3 linked regions of the Coraliomargarita algicola genome follow. The protein of the gene in region 3 interacts with the protein of the main gene of each other region in a pairwise test. Links are inferred from orthologs where the notes say so. Each region holds a gene or a part of one and is shown on either strand. Other genes may lie near its edges. The genes, in order: dnaE, rpe and dnaN.

Evidence for each region.
Region 1: the proteins of dnaN (region 3) and dnaE interact in binary tests that used the Escherichia coli proteins (3 or more experiments, as listed by UniProt). The link is inferred for Coraliomargarita algicola from one-to-one orthologs.
Region 2: the proteins of dnaN (region 3) and rpe interact in binary tests that used the Escherichia coli proteins (3 or more experiments, as listed by UniProt). The link is inferred for Coraliomargarita algicola from one-to-one orthologs.

The regions. Positions count from the first base shown.
Region 1 is NZ_CP138858.1:2,603,468-2,610,085, forward strand. Bases 687-4,947 are described here. They hold dnaE (DNA polymerase III subunit alpha), read left to right. Parts: upstream 687-1,048; coding sequence 1,049-4,747; downstream 4,748-4,947. Other genes in these bases: SH580_RS10495 (GIY-YIG nuclease family protein), read right to left, coding at 4,744-4,947. Outside these bases: SH580_RS10485 (alpha-1,4-glucan--maltose-1-phosphate maltosyltransferase), read left to right, coding at 1-598; more of SH580_RS10495, read right to left, coding at 4,948-5,910; SH580_RS10500 (DEAD/DEAH box helicase), read right to left, coding at 5,913-6,618. UniProt on the Escherichia coli protein: DNA polymerase III is a complex, multichain enzyme responsible for most of the replicative synthesis in bacteria. This DNA polymerase also exhibits 3' to 5' exonuclease activity. The alpha chain is the DNA polymerase catalytic subunit.
Region 2 is NZ_CP138858.1:1,027,364-1,032,649, reverse strand. The notes cover bases 1,223-4,151. They hold rpe (ribulose-phosphate 3-epimerase), read right to left. Parts: upstream 3,053-4,151; coding sequence 2,393-3,052; downstream 1,223-2,392. Other genes in these bases: SH580_RS03915 (mandelate racemase/muconate lactonizing enzyme family protein), read left to right, coding at 4,079-4,151; SH580_RS03920 (helix-turn-helix domain-containing protein), read right to left, coding at 3,105-3,974; SH580_RS03930 (DUF6172 family protein), read left to right, coding at 2,070-2,396; SH580_RS03935 (alpha-amylase family glycosyl hydrolase), read left to right, coding at 1,223-1,997. In the rest of the region: more of SH580_RS03935, read left to right, coding at 1-1,222; more of SH580_RS03915, read left to right, coding at 4,152-5,245; SH580_RS03910 (GH39 family glycosyl hydrolase), read left to right, coding at 5,258-5,286. UniProt on the Escherichia coli protein: Catalyzes the reversible epimerization of D-ribulose 5-phosphate to D-xylulose 5-phosphate.
Region 3 is NZ_CP138858.1:2,883,352-2,888,571, forward strand. The notes cover bases 293-3,155. They hold dnaN (DNA polymerase III subunit beta), read left to right. Parts: upstream 293-1,091; coding sequence 1,092-2,219; downstream 2,220-3,155. Other genes in these bases: pssA (CDP-diacylglycerol--serine O-phosphatidyltransferase), read left to right, coding at 293-848; SH580_RS11690 (hypothetical protein), read left to right, coding at 2,285-3,155. Also shown: more of pssA, read left to right, coding at 1-292; more of SH580_RS11690, read left to right, coding at 3,156-3,175; gndA (NADP-dependent phosphogluconate dehydrogenase), read right to left, coding at 3,295-4,800; SH580_RS11700 (hypothetical protein), read left to right, coding at 5,062-5,220. UniProt on the Escherichia coli protein: Confers DNA tethering and processivity to DNA polymerases and other proteins. Acts as a clamp, forming a ring around DNA (a reaction catalyzed by the clamp-loading complex) which diffuses in an ATP-independent manner freely and bidirectionally along dsDNA.

The sequences.
Region 1 (6,618 bases), 280 kb from region 3 along the record:
CAAGGATTACTTCTGGCCCAACTTCTGGCCCAATACGCCCGACATTCTACACGCCGACCTGCAAACCGGCAACCGCGCCACCTTCATCGGTCGCTACATACTCGCGGCCACACTCTCTTCCAACGTCGGTATCTATGGACCCGCCTACGAGCTACTCGACCATGAGCCCTATCCCGGCAAAGAGGAAAACAATCACAGCGAGAAGTATCAGCTCAAGGCCTGGGACCTCGACAAGCCCGGCAATATTCGCGCCGAAATCAGCCGTGTAAATGCCATTCGCAACAACCACGAAGCCTTCCAGCGCACCTTTAATGTGCAGTTCATCCCCTGCACCAACACTCACATTATCGCCTACTTAAAGCAGAACTTCGAAAAGACTGACCGCTTCATCGTGGTGGTCAACATGGACTGGGAAAACAAACAAGTCGGCAGCCTCGACCTCAGCGGCGCAGCCCTGGGCCTCGCCGCAGGAGCCAGCCTACGCCTCGTCGATCAATTCGCCGCAGCCCCCAAGGAATATCTGTGGCACGACAGCTTCCCCTACCTGGAGCTCAACCCACACACCTGTCCTGCGCATATTTTCCAGATTATCGATTAAGCAATTCCGATCTTTCAAATATTGTGTGATGCAAAATCCCCCGGCTCCGTAAGAAAGCATTCCATTGCCTACGCGTCGACATGCCCCTGGGATTGACATCTATAACCACACGAAAGCTGCCCGAGCATACCAACGTCGTTTCTGAGCTAATGCGTCCAGCGCCCGTGCCCAGAGTATTGCAATAGCTCGCGTCCAAGCTGGACTCGGTATTGGCGAACTCGACTTGCTAGTCGCGGCCCTCTCGGCAGAACAAGGCGTAGCCATCGCCACACGGAATGTTAGCGACTTCGAGCAAACTGGCATTCAAGTAATCAATCCGTGCGCTGAAGCCTAACAGCAGCACTTAGTGCACGCTGCGGATGGGATCATCCGCCCTCCCAAGGACGCATTTTCGACTGTGAATAGCTTCTGCTTGCATTGAAGATAAGGGGGCGCAATCTCCCCCTTCCCATGCCAGAGAAAGATACTGAATTCGTCCACCTTCACGTCCATACAGATCACAGTCTGCTGGATGGTTGTAGCCGGACGGATCGACTGTGCGCACGTGCCGCCGAACTGGGGATGAAGGCCCTCTCGATCACCGACCACGGTGTGCTCTATGGTCTGACCAGTTTTTTTAAACAAGCAGAAAAGCATGGGATCAAGCCGCTGCTAGGCTGCGAAGTCTACCTCGTCTACGAAGATCAACTGGCCACCGTCAACGAAGAGCGCGCCAAACAAAAGTCCCGCCACATGGGGCTACTCGCACGCAATTTCACGGGTTACCAGAATCTGTGCAAAATCGTATCCAAGGCGCATACGCAAGGCTTCTACCGCAACCCGCGCACCGACCTTAAAACTCTGGCCGAACACAGCGAAGGCCTGATCGGCTTTTCCGGCTGCTTGGCTGCCGTCATTCCGCAGTATCTGCTCAAGGGCGAGTTCGAAGAAGCCCGCGCGGCGGCCGCCAAGTTTATCGATATTTTCGGCAAGGACTACTTCATCATCGAGATCATGGATCACGGGATCGAAGAACAGCGTCGCATCATACCGGGCCTACTCAAAATTGCGGCTGAATTTGACCTCAAAGTCGTCGCCACCAATGATGTACACTACGTCAATAAAACCGATTGGGAGCCGCACGACTCACTGCTGTGTATCCAAACCGGAGCGAAGATACGCGACGAGAAACGTATGCGCTATGATGCGCAACAGTTCTACCTAAAGTCGCGTGAAGAGATGGACCTCGCCTTCAAAGAAGTGCCTGAGTCCATCACCAACACTTCCGCCATCGCAGAGATGTGCGAGGTCAAACTCCCCTTCGGCGAAGACCACTATCCTGTTTACGAACGCCCCGCCGAAATCGAAAGTGGTAACGACCATGTCAATTTTGAGCGCGTGCTGGACATCTACGTCGCCAAGAAAAACGAAATTTTGGTGCGCGACGGCAAAGAGCCGATCGAACTCTCGGAGGCCGAACGAATTAAGCACAAAAGCAACGGACTCTACCTGTTCGAGCTTTGTAAAATCGGCCTAAAGGAACGCTACGGCACCGACTACGATGCCTGCCGGGCGGACTGGGAAAATGCCTCCGCCCAAGACAAGCGCTATTGCGAACAACTCGAATACGAGCTCGCCATTATCACCGGCACGGGCTTCGTAGATTACTTCCTGATCGTTTGGGACTTCATTGCCTGGGCACGCAAACAAGGTATCCCCGTCGGCCCTGGCCGTGGTTCGGGTGCAGGTTGTATTGTCGCCTACGTGCTGAAGATTACAGACATCGATCCTCTCAGTTTCGGCCTGCTATTCGAGCGGATGCTTAACTTGGAACGTGTCTCGCCACCTGACTTCGACGTCGACTTCTGTATGCGGCGACGCGATGAAGTGGTCAATTATGTGCGCGATAAATACGGCAAAGACCGCGTGGCCAATATCATTACCTTCGGCACCTTTGGAGCCAAAATGATCATTCGCGACTTGGCACGCGTCAACGATCTGGAGTTTGCCGAGGCCAACAAACTGGCCAAGATGATCCCCGACGAGCTGAACATTACGCTCGACGACTCTGTCAAGAAATCGCCGGAACTCGCGGCCGAGGTCAACCGAAACCCCGTCGCCCGATCCATCCTCGACCAAGGCCGCGTGATCGAGGGGATGATTCGCAACACAGGTAAACATGCCTGTGGTGTGATCATCGCTGACCAAGACATTACCAATCTAATCCCCGTCACCCTGCAGGAAGGTGATTTGACCACGCAGTATCCCAAGGGCCCCTCGGAAGACCTGGGCCTGCTCAAGATGGACTTCTTGGGCCTCAAGACATTGACGGTGATCTCCGATGCAGAGAAGAATGTACGCATGACGCGTGACATGCCCGACTTCAACGTCGAGAAAGTCTCACTCAAAGACAAAGAAACCTTCGACCTGCTCAACTCCGGTCGCACCACCGCCGTCTTCCAATTGGAATCCGGTGGCATGCAGCAGCTCTGTCGTCAGATCGGCCTGAGCTCCTTCGAGGAGATTATCGCGTTGATCGCGCTCTATCGTCCTGGGCCGATGCAGTTCATACCGCAGTTCATCGAAGGTAAAAAAGATCCCTCTACGGTGCAGATTCCCCACCCTTTGCTAAAAGAGCTAGTGCAGGAAACTTACGGGGTATTGGTTTACCAAGAACAGGTGATGCAATCTGCACAGATCATCGCAGGCTATACACTAGGCGGTGCGGATATTTTGCGCCGCGCGATGGGTAAGAAGATTAAGTCGGTGATGGATGAGCAAAAGGGCGTCTTCATCAAAGGCGCCAAGGAAACCAACAACATCGACCGTAAAACCGCCGAATCGATCTTTGCCTTGCTGGAGAAATTTGCCCAATACGGTTTTAATAAGTCGCACTCCGCAGCTTATGCGATGCTCAGTTATCGCACTGCGTATTTAAAAGCCAACTACCCGGTGGAGTTCATGGCGGCCGTGCTCACCTCCGAGCAAGGCAATGCGGACAAGCTATCCAATTTCCTCGCAGAGTGTAACGCGATGAACGTGCCGGTGCTCAGCCCGGATGTAAATGAGTCCGGAGCGGACTTCACCCCAGTCATTGAAAAGGGCGAAGGTTGTATTCGTTTCGGTATGGCATCCATCAAAGGCGTCGGCGAAGGTGCCGCCAAAGTGATCATCGCCGAACGCGACGCCAATGGCACTTACAAAGATTTCACCGACTTCATCGTTCGCAACTCCGACAAAGCCGTCAATCGACGGGTGATGGAAGCGCTGATCAAAACCGGTGGCTTCGACTCGCTGGGCGAGGACCGTGCCAGCCTACTCGATGGGCTCGACTCCGAACTCGCCGAAGCAGAAAGCGCCCGCAAAGATCGCGAAGCGGGCCAAAGCAGCCTCTTCGACATGCTCGGCGATGATAGTGGCGTGGCCGACGAAGACAAACCTGGCAGCAATCGACGCACTGTCGAGGAGATGGGCATGACCGAAAAGCTCCGCTACGAAAAAGAACTGCTGGGCTTCTACATCTCCGGGCACCCCATGGATGCTTATGCCGCTCTCGACGATGCCATCGACAGCTTTCGCCACCCCGACGACCTGTTTAACTTTGACGACCGCAGCAGCTTCCGTCTGTGCGGAATCGTCAGCAATTTACAGATCAAATACACGCGCAAAGACAGCAAGCAAATGGCAGTCTTCAATCTGGCCACTCGCAACCATAGCTTCGAGATGATCATGTTTCCCGATCCATATGCCAAGGAGGGGCACCGCTTGGAGGATGGAAAACTCGCATTGATCCATGGCATTATCGGTCGCCGCAATGGAGAGATGAGCCTGGCCGCGCATAACATCTTCGATCTAGAGGTCTCGATTCCGAAACTCATTCAACGCATTAATTTCATCCTCTACCCGAATAGCAAAGCCGTCGAATTCATCAACCTACTACGCGACACCATCGACGAGCAATACGGAGAGACGCGTGTGAATATCAGCTTCCTGGTCGAAGACCAAATCCTGGAGGCCCAAACGGCGCAATCACTCACCTTCACAATCACCGGCACTAATTTCAAATCACTACGCCGCCACCCCGCCCTCGCCGGGGTGCGAATCGAAGCCATCGACTTGAAACCGATTGATGATCGCAAGCCGTGGGAAAAGCGAGGGAAGAAATTCTAGGACTGTGCCATACGAATCAATTTCGTCTCCGCATCATAGAAATAATCCGGGATCTCTTCAGACAAAGTCAGACGAATCGCCTCTTCAATCACTGCTAGCGGTGCCACGAACCACTCTCGCGGCGTATGTCGTTTGCCTACGTCATCAAAAACATCGATTTCTAGGCAAGCTTTTGCAAAAAACTTATGCAGCAACAGTTCCAGCTTCTGCGGATTGAGGTTATAGCACTCAAAGCTAGTAACAATTCTAACTGGTGCCATCAAATATGTAGGATCATCTGCAGCGTTTTTAATGCGTTCTTCCACCGAGCCACGGCTGTAGCCGATTTTGTATAAATCCTTATTTTGCGCAATCTTCGGATTCTGGCTTCGAGACCTTAACACATAGATAGTTCCAGTTTGCTGATCGGTATCCGTCAGGCCATCGAGTTCTTTGACCAAGCGATCTTCATGCTCAGTAATGCGACGCCCATCTTTATACAGTTCACGCGCCAGCGATCGTAGCAACATCGCAGACTCTGTCCCATTTTCAAAGATGCAGCGCATCCGCGCGTTGACCTTACCACCTTTAAGCTCTTTTTCACCGACTGCTGCGACGTAGGCCATGATGCCTTTGAGCACAAAAAACTGCCCAGTTTCGATCTGTTGCTCATTGGCAAAAGGTAACATCTGCCGCTTACCGCTTCTCAAGTCTTGATGACAATTTTTAAACAGTGGCTCAAAGCGATCAAAGTCTTCGCATGCTTCACGCTGCGCGATGTAGTCGGGCATCTCAATCTGACTTCGGACATGCTTCAGGTTGAAGATGTCTACCTCGGGCGCAGGATCATCTAAAAGCCCAAGGTCGTCATCGTTATAAATATCTTCCATCGATGCGGGTGGTTCCAGTGTCGCGAGCAGACCAAATTCATCGAAGTTCTGTAGCAGCTGCAACTTTGCTTCGTCTTTGCGCAGTGCACTGAGGCTCATCGCCAATTGCGCTTCTTGCATATTTGATGGATTCACTTCGGGCTCACGCGCATGTAAGCGATAAAACTCGGTGATCTGGTGAAATTTATCGATCAAGCGCTCTTCTGCACTTTGCGCGGTCGACTGCACTGGCTTCACATCCAGCAAGCCGAGATCATCATCCGCGATCAATTGTTTTAGTTGCTCGGCATCCATGCTTAAAGTCCCTGCTGCTTGCGTTGCTGCTTAATAAACACTAATGCCTCGGCCATCCGCTTTTCCTGTCCATCATAGGCAGTCAAGGAAGGTGGACGCCCATGCGTCTTCACAAAGGCTTTGATTTTAGGCCACAACAGTAGCGCTTCCGCTTCGGTCATTTGCAAACGAGTGGTCGCGATGCAGTCCATGATCGCCTTCAGCACGGGGGGCGTCACCTGCTTGGAAAGGATCTCAAAGGCTTTCTGGAAGGGGTTGATGGAATCGATCAAGTCGATGTTGAGCTCATCGATATTGATAAACTGGTTCGCCATGCGGATGATACGGCGATCGCCGCCATCTTCCATCACCGCGCCCACCATGACAGAGTCCACCACAACATGCTGACGCAATTCCTCACATTCACGCTCATCGAGGTCGGGGTATTTCTTTTGAATGATCTTTGGAATCAAGACCTTATTGATCACCTCGGGGTCGACATCGCCCGGCATGGCTTTTTGCATCGAACGATCTTGTAAAATCGTCGCCTTTAAATCGTTGAGGTCGGATTCGATGATGTCCTTCACGCGTTGTGAGCTGGGCTCCTTAAATCCTCGGATCTTCAGTTCCCCAGGCGCGTTGACCTCATCCTCTGAAACACGGGTTTTAAACTTAAAATGGGGCGCTAGCACTTGCTCCATCAACAAGGAACATGTGATCGCCTTGAGC
Region 2 (5,286 bases), 1.9 Mb from region 3 along the record:
ATAGCTACCACAGTGATGCTATGATTAATGGGCTCAAGTTCGATCGTCACACCGAGGGATCGGCGGTTGAAGTCTTTGCCGAAAACATTCTCAACGCTGGCGAGGAATTTTTGGATCCGAGCAAGTCGATGGATGTGCCGTTTATGCCAAGTTGGAAACGAGTGATTGCGGCGGTGCCTGACATTTTGCACCAGATCAAAGAAGCGGTCGAAGATGATCGTCAGGAGTTCGGGTCTGAGATCGTCGTGAATCCTGCGCTGCACCCTAAGACGCAGCGGGTGCGTCAGCGTGTGGCCTTGCACGTGAACGAAATTTACGGTGCCGAGCGTGTCGAAGAGATTACAGATCATTTATTGGAAGCGGCTCATATGTCCGAGCAAGTCGCGCCGGTGGCATTGGGGACCAGTAAGTGGGATCAGTCAGACATCATGATGATCACCTACGGTGACTCGATTATCAGTGAAACGCGCAAGCCTCTGCGTGAATTAAAGAATTTTCTGGTGCGAGATCTGCGGGACACTTTGAGCGCAGTGCACGTCTTGCCGTTTAACCCTTATAGTTCGGACGATGGTTTTTCGGTGATTGATTACAAGGCCGTCGACTCGAAGCTGGGCACTTGGGAGGACTTGCAATCGATCGCGGAGGACTTTGACCTGATGGCCGACTTGGTGATCAATCATTGCTCCAGTCAGTCCCGTTGGTTTCAGAACTTCCTAAAAGGCCGCGACCCCGGTCGTGATTATTTTATCGAGGGCACTGACTATGAAGATCTCTCGATGGTGGTCCGTCCGCGCAGCACGCCGCTATTGACCGAGGTCAAAACAGTCGATGGCGCGAAGCATGTATGGTGTACCTTTAGCGAGGATCAGGTCGATCTGAATTACAAGAATCCAGAGGTGCTTTATGAGATCGTGCGTATCATTCGTCACTATGTAGAGCAGGGGATTCGTTACTTCCGCTTGGATGCGATTGCTTTTCTTTGGAAAGAGTCGGGCACGAATTGTGTGCATTTGCCACAGACGCACGAGTTGATTAAGTTATTGCGCATCGTGATCGAAAACTTAGAGCCCACTGCAGTTTTAATCACAGAGACAAATGTGCCTAACCGCGAGAATCTCAGTTACTTTGGCAACGACAACGAGGCGCATTTGATCTATAACTTTTCGCTGCCGCCCTTGTTGTTGAACTCGATTTTGAGTGGCAATTGTAAGCACTTAAAGACCTGGATGATGTCTATGCCGCCGGCCCGTCGCGGGCGGGCCTATCTGAACTTTATCGCTTCGCATGATGGCATAGGACTGCGCCCGGCGGAGGGGCTGCTGTCCGCCGAAGAGTTGGACGACTTGGTGGCTAACTTGCGTGATAGTGGCGGTGAGATTTCGATGCGTCGCACCCCCGAAGGGGAGCTCACGCCGTATGAGGCTAATATCTCGCTTTACAGTGCGATGGCCAAGACCATCGGCGGGGAGGCCGATGGTTTGCAAACTGCGCGTTACATCTGTGCGCATACGATTATGTTGGCTCTGGAGGGCTTGCCGGCGATTTATATCCATAGTCTACTCGGCACAGAGAATAATCGCGAGGGCATGGCACAAACCGGCCGTGCCCGTACGATCAATCGCTACCAATGGCCAGTCGACGAGCTCAACGCTGCACTGGAAGACGATGGGCGTCATCACAAGGCTGTCTTCGCTGAGATGAAACGCTTGATTGAGATTCGCCGCAAGCAAGCTGCTTTTCATCCAAATGCCACTCAGTATACATTGCATTTCTCGGATCAGGTATTCGCATTCTGGCGCGAGAGCTTGAACCGTGATCAATCTTTGTTTGCCTTAAATAACATATCCGACCAACGCCAAACGATACCATTGGTGGAGTTGAATCTAATCGCGACGGAGACTTGGTGTGATTTGATTAGTGGCCAAAGCTACAATGATCTCGAAGGGGAAATTGTGCTAGAGCCCTATAGTTGCGTATGGATTTCGAATAAAGCGTAGGCGGCGGGAAACTGCGGTCAATTAGAGTTAGCGGTTGCTTTTCATGTGATTGGCTAGAGGCTTTGTCTGCTTATGAAGAAAACATTCCCTCTGACACATGACAGAATCCAACCCGAACGCTTGGTCGACTCGATTCGCGCAGAGGTGAATAAATACCTCAAGCGCGAGCGTAAGAAGAAGTTACCAGAAGGGCAGGACTTTTGGGATTTCAACTGCAAAGCGGGGATCACAGCCGAGACTGCGGTGGTGGTGCATGTGAGTGCCTTGTCGCAGGCGATCGGGCAAGCGCTGGAGCAGGGGGGTGAAAGCGTTTACGTGGAAGTGATCTCCAAGGCGATGAAGCGGCAGACGAAGGCCGTCCGCCCCGAGGGCTCAGGCGCGAGCGCTCGCGACGTTTAGCAGGTGACCTTTTGGATGAATGCGCTCTGATCGGCGGCTTTGAAAAATGCGGTCCCAGCAACCAAGGAATCTGCGCCGCGTTGGGTGCATAGAGGAGCCGTTTGTAGGTCCACGCCGCCATCGATCTCTAAGCGATAGTTTAGCCCGAGTTCGCTGCGCCAGGCATCGAATTGCTCAATTTTGGGTAGCACATCATGGCGAAAGCTCTGTCCACCGAAGCCCGGCTGCACAGTCATTAACAGTACAATGTCGCAGGCGGGTAAAAACTCCTTCGCGTCCTCCGCGGGTGTGTCTGGATTGAGCACCACGCCACATTTGCAGCCTTTGGATTTTATGTAGGCAAGTGTGTCGGCGACGGGATAGTCTGGCTCCACATGGATGGTGATTTGCTGTGCACCCGCATCCAGGAAGGCATCGATGTAGAGGTGCGGATTATCCAGCATCAAGTGAACGTCGAAGAAGAGCTGTGAGTCGGGCCGCAGTGCTTTGACTGTTTGCGGGCCAAAACTTAGGTTTGGCACAAAGTGACCATCCATAATGTCGAGGTGCACCCACTGTAGGCCTGCCTCTTCGATCACCTTAAGGCTGCTGCGAAGGTTGGCGTGGTCACCAGCGAGGATGGAAGGAGCGAGTAAAGTCTGATGTGGGCTAGGCATGACGGCCATTGAGCGTTAAAAGTGCCATTAGGCAAAAGGATTTTATCTAAATCTAACTGGTGCCGGGGCGCTTGCGGAAGCTGCGGGGGGATTCGCCGTGGCGGCTGTTGAACCAGTTGGAAAATTGGGAGAGATGGCGGAAGCCGAGTTCGGCGGCGATGACTTTGATCGGGATCTCCTTGCGGCGGAGTTGTTCGCAGGCATAGGTGAGGCGTTGGCGGTCACGATATTGATTGGGCGTGATGTCCAGCTCTACGCGCCAGAGGCGGTCCAGTTGTCCGGCGGTGAGCCCCTCTTGGGCGGCGAGTTCCTGGCGTGAAAAACTTTGGCGGATGCTGAGACTGGCAAGTGTTTGATGACTGTTTTGCACACGTGGGTCCTGAATGCGGGGCACTTGATAGTGCATGCCGTGGCGACTGGCGAGTTGGAGGGCCCAATTAAATAGTTCCAGGCTGTGTTGCTGTAGTTCCAGATGCGCGGTGATGGGGAGCTCCAAGCTTTGTAAATCAAGTCGCTGTCGTGGGGAGCAGGCCTGTAATGGCTGACAGTGAACTAAACGGGCAAGGGTGGCTTCGGCTGCGGCTTCGGTGGGCACACAAATCAGGGGGGCACCCGTCCATTCGGCTCCGTTTTGTGGGTTACCCAGCGAGATGTGGATGGAGATGATTTTCGCATCGTCGCTAAAGTGTTGGGTTCGCGTGCCGGGGGAGCAGAGTATCCAGGTCTCGGTTTGGGAGTCGGTTTCGATTTGATGGCCGTCTTTGCTCATTGTTGCTGCGCCGGCGAGAAGTTTGCACAAGGTAAACACGGTGCCGGGAAAGGTGCCTGACTTGCCTTGTGGTGGGCCGATGTAGCAGCGTTCCAGACTCGGGTGTAGGGCGTGCCAATTGGCTGGCTGGGCTGTGTCGTTGGAAGTCGGCATGCACATATTTGTTAACTTTATGCGAACGGCTGTAAATCGCATAATGTTGTTATCTGAGGGGCGAACGAGCAGCTTACCTGTTTTTACACTAAAGTTTACTGATTATGAAAATTACTGCGATTACTCCTTACATTTGCGATTGCTTTCGCACCAATTGGGTCTTCCTGAAAGTGGAAACCGACGAAGGTGTTTACGGGTGGGGGGAGGCCTCATTGGAATATCGTGAAAAGACGGTGGTCGAAGCGATGCTGGAAATCGCGCGTAATGTGATCGGGCGCAATGCATTTGAGATTCAGTCGATCTGGGATGAGGCGAACCGTGAAGTGTATTTCCGTGGCGGGCCGGTCTATATGTCGGCACTCGGTGCCTTGGAAATGGCGCTGTGGGATATTAAAGGCAAGGCCCTGGGGGTGCCTGTGTATGAGCTGTTTGGTGGTGCGGTGCGTGATCGTATAACCTGCTACGCCAACGCCTGGTTTTCGGGTGCGAAGGAGCCGGAGGAGTTTGCGGCAAAAGCGAAGCTTGCGATGGAAGCCGGGTATAAGGGGCTGAAGTGGGACCCCTTTGGTGCGGCCTACTTGGAACTGACGCCCGCGGAGTTGAAAAAGGCTGAAGCCTGTGTGGCCGCTGTGGCAGAGGTGGTGGATGGTAAGGCGGAGCTTTTGATTGAAGGACATGGTCGCTTTGATGTTCCGACCGCGGTGCGTGCGGCAGATATGATTGCAGCGCATAATGTGGGCTGGTTTGAAGAGCCGCTTCCGCCGGGTAATTTGGAAGCGCTGGCAGATGTGCGTCGTCGCAGTCGCGTGCCAATTGCAGCGGGGGAGCGCTTGTATAGCCGCTGGGACTACATCTCGTTTTTTGAGTCACGCTGTGCGGACTTTGCGCAGCCGGACGTCACTCATGTGGGGGGCATGTCGGAACTGAAGCGAATCGCCGAAACTGCCGAAGGCTATTTCTTGCCATGTTGCCCGCACAACCCCTGTGGTCCGGTCGCGAATGCGGCGACACTGCACATTGCGGCCTCGACGATGAACATCCGTCGCCTGGAAACCATGGCGACCGATGTGAACTGGCGCACGGAGATTGCACAAGAAGAAGCGGGCTTCGAGGATGGTTGCCTGACGATTCCGCAAGTGCCGGGCTTAGGTGTCGAAATCGATATCGAAGCGATGAAAGCGCACCCCTATCAGGCGCATGACCTGCGTCACTACAAGGGCACCTTAACGGACATCCGCCCCAAGGACAGCGGGTTTATCTTCAAAAAATAGAGCGCCACCACTATGACCACAGAATTAAATCCCTCCCGCTT
Region 3 (5,220 bases):
GTCATAAATACGCAGATTCCGGGGAAGCCAGCCACATTTATCTCCTCCCCAACAGCTTAACCGCTGGGAATCTTTTTTTTGGCTTCTTAGCCATATTGCGTTGCATACAAGCTAACTACGCCACCGACCCCAGCGTTGTCTCTGACAATTACAAACAAGCTGTTTGGTTCATTCTTTTTGGGGTTATATGCGATGCCTTGGATGGACGTGTTGCTCGATTAGGTGGCCGGGAATCATTATTTGGCAAGGAGTTTGATTCGATCGCAGATATCATCTCCTTCGGTGTCGCGCCCGCTCTCATGATGATCTTTCTGGTGCTGACGCCTACGGTCGAAAAATATCCGATCTTTTTACAAATTAGCTGGCTGATTGGATTTGTATACTTGCTATGTGCAGCCGTTCGGCTCGCGCGTTTTAACGTGCTGACTCACCCGATGCTTCCTCCGGCCGAGAGGTTGAAAGGCACCAATGACTTTTTGGGCCTGCCGGTGCCTGCGGCGGCTGGGATGATTGCCTCGATCGTATTAGTCATCACCAGCCTCAAAACCCCCACATACGACTCCCGTAGCCTGGCGCTACTGATCCCTCCCTTCATGCTAGCGATCGCTTATCTGATGGTGAGCAATATACAGTATCCCAGCTTCAAAAACGTCGATTGGCAAACACAGACAAAGTTTCGCTCCTTCATCGCTCTGATTCTAGGCTTGGGCACTGCTTTCTTCTTCAAGGAATTCTTTTTTGCGCTGCTGTTTTTTACTTACATAGCCTATGGGCCCATCCGTCATTTCGTCCGCATCTACCGTGCTCGTAAAAATCTCAAGTTAGGCCCCAATAAAGGCAGTGAATAACTTGGGAATAAGTGCGAATAGTCTGTGGATTTCTAAAAAGTTATTCCCATTGTTCACTCTCCTCATTTTTAATTCACCCTCTTTTACACATAAAATTTATTTCGCAAATGACTTGTCGGCAGAGACTTGATGAGTTGTTCTACTTAATCCACCCCCTTACTGTTACTAAGAGATTTAAATATATAAAAAGAACTATTATATAAGCATTGCCAGTAAGTCCAAAAAAACGCCAAATTCTCCACCATGAAGTTCAAGATCAACCAGGATCATTTTAGCAACGGCCTCCAACAAGTTCTCAACGTTGTTGCGACTCGTTCTACCATGCCCATCCTCAGCAATGTGCTGATCGAAGCCGAGGAGGGTCACATTTCGCTGACTACAACCAACCTTGACCTTGGCATTCGTTGCCGAATCAAGGCTGAGGTTTCTGAACCTGGCAGCACGACATTGCCAGTTCGCAAATTGGCGACAATCGTGCGTGAGCTTCCGGTCAACGAGGTATTTGTTGAAACCAGTGATAGCAACCAGGCGAAGATTACATCGGGTGGTTCACTTTTCAAAATCATGGGTTTGAGTGCTGAGGAGTTTCCACCGTTGCCTACTTTTGAGAATCGTAAAGTCTTTGAGCTTTCGCAGGACAAAATCGTAAACATGCTCAAGAGCGTGTCTTACGCTCAATCCACGGATGAGAATCGCTACATCCTCAACGGTGTATACTTTAACTTTGCGGATGAGAAATTGACGCTGGTGGCGACGGATGGACGCCGTCTTGGTTTGACTGCGCTGGAACTAGAAATCAGCGAAGACAATGCGGGCAGCCTAATTTTGCCTGCCAAGACAGTGGGCGAGCTGGAGCGTTTGATGGGCAAGGGAGAAGCTGTGAAGGTCGCCTTCAACGATCGTCAGGCAGCTTTTGAAATCGCGATCGATGAAGCGGGCGATTCCGGTTTGATTGACCACCTCTATCTCGTATCCAAGATTGTAGAAGGTAACTACCCGAATTATCGTCAAGTCATCCCTAAGGAAACAGAGCACCGAGTCAAAATCGAGCGTGAGTTAATGCTTGAATGCGTGCACCGTGCAGCTTTGGTGACATCGGACAAGAGTAACTCTGTAAAGCTTAAGGTGAGTAAGAACCTGCTGGAAATCTCTGGCTCGTCGACTGAATATGGTGAATCGCACGAATCGATGGCGATCGCTTATGATGGCCCTGAGGTGCAAGTCGCGTTCAATCCACAATTTTTAATGGAGCCGCTTAAGGCTTTGACTAAGGATGAGGTCTTCTTCGAGTTCAAGGATGAGCTCAGCCCGGGGCTATTCAAGACATTGGATAACTTCATCTGTGTGATCATGCCACTGCGCTTGAACTAATTTAAGCGACCATAACACATTTTATGAAGGACGGTCGTTCAGGCCGTCCTTCTTTGTTTTAGACTATGTTTACTGAATCTTCAGAAATCTATCAATGGCTACTATTTATGGTGGCGATCGTGACAGTCTTGTTACCAATGCTTGGTAACCGCCTATCGATGCCTGCTTTTATCGTGTTAGGGCGTTGGACGCGGTGGTTCCTCTTCGCTGCTTTATTTGCCTATTTTCTGAAAGTATTTGGTCTCTCCTATCGTCCAGACTGGGTGCATTTTGTGACAGGGCTGGCTCTTTGGTTTGTATTGGAGACGGGGTATAATTGGATCGCAATTAAAGCGCTCAGCCGCAGTGAATTACCGCTATTTCCAGAGTTTTATGAGAATGTTGACGGCGATGAATGGCCGGCAGATGCACGTTTTATTGAACTCAAGGATTGGTTGCGCACTGAAAAGTATAGTCGGCTTAAAGCTCTGAAGGCAGAACTGTTTGAAGGCACCTTTTTACGTGCATCAATTTATGAAAGCACGGATGGGCTGACGCGCATACAAATCTTATTTTTACCGAAGCGCAAAGGCGGTGCGATTGCTTGTTATACGATCAGCACGCAGTCAAAAGATGGTGAGCGCTTGATTACGGATAATCTTTTCCTTCCATATGGAGGCTATTATCCAGAGAGTTGGAATATGTGCCGCAAACCATTAATTGGTTCTTTAAAACGCCTGCTACTTTTACATCGAAAACGTTTGTTGGCTTCTGGTTTTGAACCCGTTCCAGTCGAAGAGGATGCTTTAGTTGAGTTAAATGATCAGCAACGCATACTTGAGCGGCTCAATGTAGAGACTGGGTTTTTAGTGCCACGTCCGCGCCAGGAAGAGGATGGTAAGATTACCTATGAAGGCCGCTACAGGCTTTGGAAGGAAATGTGGATGTTAGCTTACCTGGGCAAATCAGTGGCCTAGTCGGGAGACCTCTCTGATTACAGCGAATCTTTTATAGGCACAAAAAAGCCCCCTAAAGAGGGGGCTTTGAAAGTTGAAAGCGTTTAGCTTCTATTTATGTGACCGCTCGTTGCGAGCAATTACATTTCCAATTGTGGGCGATCTGCCTTGGGCCAGTCGATGTGGTAGAACTTGCCACGAGGCTCATCGGTGCGCTCGTAAGTGTGGGCACCAAAGTAGTCACGTTGAGCTTGCAGAAGGTTTTGCGGCAAGCGCGAGCTACGGTAGCCATCGAAGTAAGACAGCGCGGAGCTGAAGGTTGGGATGGATACACCGTGTGTGGCGGCTAGAGCCACGACTTTACGCCAGCTCTTTTGGGCGGTGTGGATGGCTTCGCTGAAGTATGGGTCCAGCAGAAGGTTGGCGAGATTCGGATCACGCTCATAGGCTTCTGTGATCTTTTGCAGGAAGGCCGCACGAATGATGCAACCACCGCGGAAGATTTGTGCAATCTCACCGAAATTGAGCTTCCAGCCATATTCCTCTTGAGCGTAAGCCATCAATTGGAAGCCTTGTGCATAGGAGCAGATCTTGGAGGCGTAAAGAGCCTCGCGGATCGCTTCGACCATTTCAGCCTTGTCGCCAGTGAAGGCTTCGGCCTCAGGGCCTTTAAGGATCTTTTCCGCAGCAACACGTTCGTCTTTAACGGCTGATAGGCAGCGAGCAAAGACGGCTTCGGCTACGGTGGGTGCAGGTGTGCCCATGTCGAGCGCATTGACAGAGGTCCATTTACCTGTGCCCTTCTGACCCGCTGTATCGAGCACGATGTCGACGAATGGTTTGCCAGTTACGGGATCGGTTTGCTTCAGAATGTCGGCTGTGATTTCGATCAGGAAGGAGTCGAGGTCGCCCTTGTTCCACTCAGTGAAGATGTCGCCCATCTCTGCCGGAGAGAGTCCCAACACATTTTGCATGAGGTCATAAGCCTCGCAGATCATCTGCATGTCACCGTATTCGATGCCGTTGTGGACCATCTTAACGTAGTGTCCGGCACCGTCTGGACCGATATAGGCGGTGCAACTGAAACCACCTTCGACAGGCTTGCCAGCTTCGGCGCCTTCGAGTGGTTTACCAGTTTCTGGGTCTACTTTGGCTGCGATCGCTTTCCAAATGGGCTCTAGGTGCGACCAAGCTTCCTTGCTGCCGCCTGGCATTAGAGACGGACCAAAGCGAGCGCCTTCTTCTCCGCCGGATACTCCGGAACCGATGAAACGAAGCCCTTTTTCTGTAAGCTCTTTTTCGCGCCGGATGGTGTCGTCCCACTTGGCGTTGCCACCGTCGATGATGATATCACCTTCTTCAAGAAGGGGAATTAAGCCTTCGATCACCTTGTCTGTCGCCCAACCTGCTTGCACCAGAATGATGATTTTACGAGGACGTTTGAGCGAGGCGACAAAGTCTTTGAGCTCGGCTTGACCGACTAGGCCACCCGGCGTGTCGGGGTTAGCCGCGACGAATTCTTCCATTTTGGAAGTCGTCCGGTTATAAACGGAAATCTTAAAGCCATGGTCGGCGATGTTAAGAGCCAGATTTTGGCCCATTACTGCGAGGCCAATCAGGCCAATATCGGAGGTTGCTTCAGACATAATTTGTATGGATTAAAAGTTGAATTAGGAAATCCAGCTCCAAAGTCTACGCAAGGGCAGACTGGGAAAGAGGCATGAATTATCGTCATATCTGGGATACATTTGATTAAAACGAACCAAAATAGCGCGTTATACTATGAATGAAAATTATATAATCCCGAGATTTTTTGCATAAATGCGCAGTTTGAGGTCCATTAGTAAGCTCTGATTGAAGCGTTACAGTCATGCGTAAATTGACTATTTGAATTGTCATTCAGAAAAATGCCTTCAAACGTAGGCGCCATGGAAGTAGTGGCAGGTATCTCTAAAGAATGGCGTCGTCGTATGCTATTTATGTTTTTTATGATCTTCGGTATGGCTGCCTGGTTTTTATCGGATGGCTATATCATGTGGCCGAACGAGGCGCAGCGCTATGGAGAG